3 regions of the Streptosporangium sp. NPDC049248 genome follow, and region 2 is predicted to be linked to each of the others. Evidence: riboswitches for the same ligand, from Rfam matches in the RefSeq annotation. Region 2 holds a riboswitch; each other region holds the start of a gene.
The links. A riboswitch is a leader RNA that binds a small molecule or an ion and turns the genes downstream of it on or off. The one in region 2 is predicted to bind S-adenosylmethionine.

Region 1 (2,258 bases), on a different contig from region 2:
GGGAGCATCCCTCGGCCTGGGCCGCGAAGATCTTGTACGGCCTGTCCTCGACGAGACCGAGCTCGATCAGCTCCTTGAAACCCTTGTCGATCTTCGTGAGCTGGGAGCCCGACGCGACCGGCACGACGATCTGGTCGGGAACGCGCCAGCCGAGCTGCTCGGCGATCTCGTACGCCAGCGTCTTGGAGCCCTCGGCGTAGTACGGCCGGAGGTTGACGTTGACGAAGCCCCACTTCTCGCCCAGTTCGTCGCCGATGAGCTCCGAGCAGAAGCGGTTCACATCGTCGTAGGTGCCCTCGATGCCGATGAGCCTGCCCCCGTACACGGAGGCCATGACGACCTTGGCCTGCTCCAGGTCGGCGGGGATGAACACGCAGGCGTCCAGCCCGGCCCGCGCGGCGGCGGCAGCGGCGGCACCGGCCAGGTTGCCGGTGGAGGAGCAGGAGAGGGTGTGGAAGCCGAAGTTACGGGCCGCCTCGACGGCGATGGCCACCACACGGTCCTTGAAGGAGTGCGTGGGGTTACCGGAGTCGTCCTTCACGTGCAGCGAGCGCATGCCCAGCTCGCGGGCGAGGTTGCCGGCGTTGACGAGCCTGGTCCAGCCGGGCTCCATGTTGGGCTTGGCGGCCACGTCGGCGGGGACGGGCAGCAGCGAGCGGTAACGCCAGATGTTGGCCGGCCCCTCGGCGATCTGCTCCCGGGTCACCCGCCCGAAGTCGTAGGCGATCTCAAGGGGCCCGAAACACTCGATACAGGCGAAGCTCGGGCCGAGGTCGTAGCGGGCACCGCACTCGCGACAGGACAGGGCCACGGCGGGGCCGAACTGCTGGTTTCGGGTGTCTTCGACACGACCGAGCGAGGTGGTGGTGTTCTCAGTGGTTGCGAGCGCCATGAAGCGAGGCCTTTCCCTCATCTTCGTCTGCGGACCACCCTGGTCACAGACCGGAATTGGCACCTGTCCCGGCTGACCTCGTGTCGATTACGAGTCTTGAACCGGGATGGTTGCCGGGGCTTCGCAGGGCCGATCCCTCCACCCCTCTGGATGAGCAAATATTCAGTTGGAGACCTGACAGGCAGGTCTTAGGCACTCTACATCGCCGTACCGCCACCCCGGCCACTTGTCTCACTATGCGAGACGTAGCGTGTTACCTGCCGGACAGAGCGCCCTTGTCCGCAGCAGGGGCGCCGCCGCGGCCGGCAGGCACCGGTCGCGGTGGACGTCCCGTGGAACCTCCCGCGCCAGGCCGCGGAAGGCGGGTCAGGGCGCCTTGGCCTTCAGCGTGTAGGGGCTGGAGCCGCTCACCGAGACCACCCGGTAGCGGTAGGCGCCGGGCGGGCCGGTGTAGCTGATCCGCTCGTCGGAACCCGCGCCCTCCGAGGTCGCGACGGTGACCCAGTTCGGCCGCCGCCACCTTTGGAGGTAGAGGTCGAAGTCGACGCCGTCGCCGCCGTCCAGGCAGGCGGAGTGCATGCCGGCGACGGCGGCCCGGTAGTAGCGGCTCGGCTGGGAGACGGACTGACCGTTGTTCAGCGTGCCGGTGTAGACCTTCGGGTAGCCGGTGCAGACCGTCGGAGCGGGCGGGACGGTGCCCGGTGGGTTGGTGGCGTCGCCGGTCAGCAGGGTCAGGTCGTAGGCGGTGAGGATCTCGTTGATCGGCTGGAAGTAGGTGACGCCGCCCGTGACGCAGTTGCCGGAGCCGCCGGAGGTGACCCCCTGGGCCTGATCCACGGAGATGAACGAGCCACCCGAGTCGCCCGGCTCGGCGCAGACACTGGTACGGGTCAGCCCGTGGATGGTGCCCTGGGGGTAGGTGACACTGGCGTTGAACTGCCGGATGAGGCCGCAGTGCCAGTCGGTGGTGGAGCCGGAACGGCAGATCGAGGCGCCCTCCAGAGCCGGTCGGGAGCCCGCGACGGGCACGGTGCCGCCGGCGCCGTTGCTCACCACCGGTTTGGGCGTCCAGCCGGCGTTCACCGCGACCCAGGCGTAGTCGTTGCCGGGAAAGGACGACGCCCGGAAGACCCCCAGGGGCACCCGGTTGAAACCGGTGGTGGCATCACCGGTCTTACCGCAGTGACCGGCACTGACGAACCCCGCCTGGGTCCCGCGCATCACCGAGAAACCAACGGAGCAACGACTCGCGACACCGACGTAGTAGGCGTCGCCGCCCTGCAGGTCGCTGAGGAGCCGGGGCCGCTCGGTGGACGGCACCACCTTCACCACACTTGAGTCGGCCCCCACGGCCTCCACGAGATCC
Region 2 (2,258 bases):
AGCCTGGCGCGCTCGGGGTGGGCGGTGAGGAGCTCGTGGTAGTACGCGAAGGCGAGCTCCTTGGCGACCAGCGGCCACACGTCCCGGCGGAAGTTCCACGGGCCCTCGCCCAGCGCCTCGCGGGTGAGGAAGCGCGGCACCGGCGGGCGTGCGCCCCCGAAGGGGTAGCCGGTCTTGGAGTGGTACGGCACGCCGCGCCGTGATCCCACGTGCAGCAGGGGCTCCCGCCCGCCGGGCAGGTAGACCAGTTCCCCGTCGTACTCGCGGACGAACCGGCCGCCCCGGCCCGAGGTGAGCAGCACCATCAGGTCGACGAAGGCCAGCCCCATCCCCCGCACGATCACCGGCTCTCCGGCGGGGATGCCGTCCAGGTCGAGGTCGGCCGCGTATCCGGTGGGCAGGTAGCGCAGCCCGCCGCGCACGGCCAGGTCGGCCAGCGCCCGTTCCTCCCCGTTCGGGGTCACGTCGCCGTGCCCCTGGGCCAGGATCACCGCGTCGACCTCGATCGTCCGGCCGTCCTCCAGCCGTACCGCCTGGCCGTCGGGGATGTCGGCGAGGTCGACGGCGCGGGCCGGATGCACGTGCACCCTGACCCCGCGCGGGGCGGTCTCCACCGCGTGCCTGAAGACGTGGGAGAGGTAGCCGTTCTGCGCCGGGCGGGAGGCGAAGGTGCCCGGGTCCCCGCCGAGCCACTCGGCCAGCGTGGGGCCTGGACGGATCGGCCCCTCACAGCGCACCGACTCGTCGGTGAAGAGCGTCACGTCGGCGGCCGCGGAGTTCATCCAGAGCAGCTCGGGCTGGTCACGGCGCCAGACGCGGCCGCCGCCCGGCGGGTGGGGGTCGATCACGTGAACGTCGAGCGAGGGCCAGCCGAGCAGGTCGGCGGCGTTGGCGCAGATGCGTTCCACCAGGCAGGTGCCCGTCGGGCCGGCACCGACGACGGCGATCGAGGCGCTCATGCGGCGGCTCTGCGGTGCGGCCGGTAGTGGCCGTGGGTGTCGGGGTCGACGGGGCTCGCGCAGTTCAGTGTGCTGGTCTTCGACATGTGGCACTCCCGGACATGTCTCGGTGACCCCGGTGAGGGGGTCCGCGCTTGCGGCACGCCGACCGTGCCGCCAGGTCTCCCCCGGGGGCACCCCGCCGCGGTGCGAGGGTTGCCGGTCAGCCAGCCGGGGCTTCGCACTGACACTCTTAACCTATTTAGAAGGTAGGAAATACATAGATCTCTGTCAAGGCTTAATGTTGGGGAATGTCCTATGAGACGGTGAAGGTGGTCTACCGCAAATACGACGGGTCACTGCACTGGCACCACAGCGGTCTCCTGCTCGGCGAGGACGAGCACGGGGTGTGGACCGGCTGCGCGGCCAACTCCGTCGGCCGCAAGGGCCACGGACCCGAGGTGGCCTCCCCGCATGCCTTCGTGATGCTCTTCCCCCGCGACGCCTGGTGGACCGCCGCCTTCAACTCCGCCCCGCACAAACACGAGATCTACTGCGACATCTCCACCGTGCCACGGTGGAGCGACGGCGAGGTCACCATGGTCGACCTGGACCTCGACGTGATCCGGACGCGCCGCAACCCGGCTAAGGGCCGCGCCTGCCGGGTCTTCCTGGACGACGAGGACGAGTTCGAGGAGCACCGGGTCAGGTACGCCTACCCGCCCGAGGTCGTCCGGAGCGCCCGCGCCTCGGCCGCCTGGCTGATGGAGGCCGTCACCGCCCGCACGGCCCCCTTCGACACCGCTCCGCGCTGGCTCGCCCTGGTCAGCTGAGAGCGCCGGAGCGACTACGGCGTGACTACAGCGGCGGGAAGCCGGGGGCGCGGCGCTCGACGAAGCTGGCGACCCCCTCGGCGAAGTCCGGCCGGGTGAAGGAGTCGACCATCAGGCGTGCCGCGGCCGACTCCGACGCCTCCAGGGTCTGCTGCCAGTCGCCCCAGATCTGACGCTTGATCACGGCCATCGAGGCCGGAGAGCTGTACGTCGCCAGCTCGCGGGCGTAGGCCAGGGTCTCCTCGATCAGCCGCTCTCCCGGCACCGCCCGGTTGGCCAGGCCCAGCTCGCAGGCCTCGGCTCCGGTGAAGGTGCGCCCGGAGAGCAGCAGGTCCATGGCCCTGGCCTGCCCGGCCAGGCGGGGCAGGATCCACGACAGGCCGTACTCCGCGACCAGGCCGCGCCGGGCGAAGGCGGTGGTCCACTTGGCCTCGGCGGCGGTGAAGACCAGGTCGCAGACCAGGGCGTGGACCATGCCGAGCCCGGC
Region 3 (2,258 bases), on a different contig from region 2:
TTCCGGATTCCAGGGATCAAAGCGCACATGGACATCGTAATGTCGCCCCATGTGTCAATTGCCTGGTCCGCCCCCTGGAGCTGGGCCGACGTTCGACAGCCCGGCCGCCGCCCCGCGACGGATGCGCTACGCCTCGGTCGGCTCGTCCGACTTCTCGGACCGGGCCGCCTTGGTGCGCAGCCGGATGTTCAGCAGCTCCACGACGAGCGAGAAGGCCATCGCGAAGTAGATGTAGCCCTTGGAGATGTGCTGCCCGAGGCCCTCGGCGATCAGCACGACGCCGATCAGCACCAGGAACGACAGGGCGAGCATCTTGATGCTCGGGTGCTTGTCCACGAAGCGGCTGATCGGGCCTGAGGCGAAGAGCATCACCAGGACCGAGACGATCACGGCCGCGATCATGACGCCGAGCTGGTCGACCATGCCGACCGCGGTGATGACCGAGTCGAGGGAGAAGATGATGTCCAGCAGCATGATCTGGGCGATCACGGAGCCGAAGGAGGCCGCGACCTTGGTGCTGCCGTGCCCGGACTTGCCCTCGACGTTGTCGTGTATCTCGATGACGCTCTTGCCGAGCAGGAAGAGCCCGCCGCCGAGCAGGATGAGATCTCGTCCCGAGATCTCCTGCCCCAGGACCTCGAAGAGCGGCGCCGTGAGTCTCACCACCCACGACAGTGCCAGCAGCAGCAACAGCCGGCTGAGAAGGGCCGCGAGGAGACCCAACTTGCGCGCCTTGTCCCGTTGCTCGGGCGGAAGCTTCCCCGCCAGGATCGAGATGAAGATGATGTTGTCGATGCCTAGCACGATCTCCAGAGCGACGAGGGTGACGAACCCTATCCAGATCTCCGGGTTGGTCACCCAGTCCAACATCTGAGCCTCCAGCTCGCCTTACTTGATCACTACCGGCACGACGAGGTTTGTCGTTCGGCGTTGTTCACCCACTACCAGGACAGACATCACCCGCCGCCGGACGCCACCCGGCTCACTGCCCAGACGAACGGGATCCATCGTGAGTTCCCGAACCCAAGGGACATCGCTTGCGAATTCCCGGCAGAGGTCGGTTATAGTTCCCCCGTAGGTCATGAGTGCCAGTGACAAGCCCCGGCTCGCTGGCCGGCAACCCTCGCGTCCGCGGCGGGGTGCCCCGGGTGAGGACCTGGTCCGGCACGAGGTGTGCCGGGCAAGCGCGGGCTCCAGGCACCTGTGCCACGGGTTGGGGTCCGATGACCTCGAAGGAGCCCTGGCATGTCCATACTGACGATCTCCACCGCCGTAGCCGCCGACACGGCCACCCCCGCGACCCGTACGTCCGGCGACCGGCCGATCCCCGCCGTGCTCGGTTCCGATCTGGAGGTTCCGGTCAGGGGCGGCAGGCTCGTCCGCTACGCCAACCTCGACTACGCCGCGAGCGCCCCCTGTCTGGAGCCGGTGAGCGCCGCCGTCGCCGCCGCGCTCCCGGCGTACTCCAGCGTCCACCGAGGCGCCGGGTACGCCTCCCAGCTGACCACGGCCCGCTACGAGCAGGCCAGGCAGACGGTGCGTGCCTTCGTCGGTGCCCGTCCCGGCGACTCGGTGATCTTCACCAGGAACACCACGGACGCGACCAACCTGCTGGCCCGCAGCCTGCCCGAGGGCACCACCGCCGTGGTCTTCGACACCGAGCACCACGCCTCGCTGCTGCCCTGGAAGCGTGCCCTGCGGCTGCCGGTCCCCGCCTTCCCCGGCGAGGCGGTCCGCGCCGCCGACGAGGCCCTGGCCTCGGTCGAAGGCCCCAAGCTGCTGGTCGTGACCGCCGCCTCCAACGTCACCGGGGAGCTGTGGCCGATCGCCGCGCTGGCCCACATCGCCCACCGCCACGGCGCCCGCGTCCTCGTCGACGCCGCGCAGCTCGTCCCGCACCGCCGCCTCAACCTGACCGCGCTCGACCTGGACTACGTGGTCTTCTCCGGTCACAAGCTCTATGCCCCGTTCGGCGCCGGCGCGCTGATCGGCCGTTCCGACTGGCTGGCCGACGCCGAGCCGTACCTGCGGGGCGGCGGGGCGGTGAGGGCGGTGAACGACGACGGGACCGAGTGGCACGACGACCCCGAGGCCCGCCACGAGGCCGGAACCCCGAACGTCCTGGGTGCCATCGCGCTGGCCGCGGCCTGCGACGCCCTGACCGCCACCGGCTGGACCCCGCTGGTCCACGAGGAGGAGCGTCTCCTCGACCGGCTGCGCGCGGGCCTCGCCTCCGTCCCCGGCGTGCAGGAGCTGTC

Region 1: it holds a riboswitch for S-adenosylmethionine, as region 2 does, so the genes downstream of both, thrC (threonine synthase) here and AB0K21_RS10120 (FAD/NAD(P)-binding protein) in region 2, are expected to answer to the same signal.
Region 3: it holds a riboswitch for S-adenosylmethionine, as region 2 does, so the genes downstream of both, AB0K21_RS32285 (aminotransferase class V-fold PLP-dependent enzyme) here and AB0K21_RS10120 (FAD/NAD(P)-binding protein) in region 2, are expected to answer to the same signal.

What each region holds. Positions count from the first base shown of each region.
Region 1 is NZ_JBFAQY010000006.1:30,464-32,721, reverse strand. It holds gene thrC (threonine synthase) at 1-892, opposite strand, end outside; SAM riboswitch class I at 907-1,049, opposite strand; gene AB0K21_RS13665 (S1 family peptidase) at 1,259-2,258, opposite strand, start outside.
Region 2 is NZ_JBFAQY010000004.1:196,619-198,876, forward strand. It holds gene AB0K21_RS10120 (FAD/NAD(P)-binding protein) at 1-959, opposite strand, end outside; SAM riboswitch class IV at 1,085-1,197, opposite strand; gene AB0K21_RS10125 (DUF402 domain-containing protein) at 1,250-1,771, shown strand; gene AB0K21_RS10130 (enoyl-CoA hydratase-related protein) at 1,797-2,258, opposite strand, start outside.
Region 3 is NZ_JBFAQY010000023.1:77,465-79,722, reverse strand. It holds gene AB0K21_RS32295 (cytochrome P450) at 1-27, opposite strand, end outside; gene AB0K21_RS32290 (TerC family protein) at 127-870, opposite strand; SAM riboswitch class IV at 1,078-1,193, shown strand; gene AB0K21_RS32285 (aminotransferase class V-fold PLP-dependent enzyme) at 1,246-2,258, shown strand, end outside.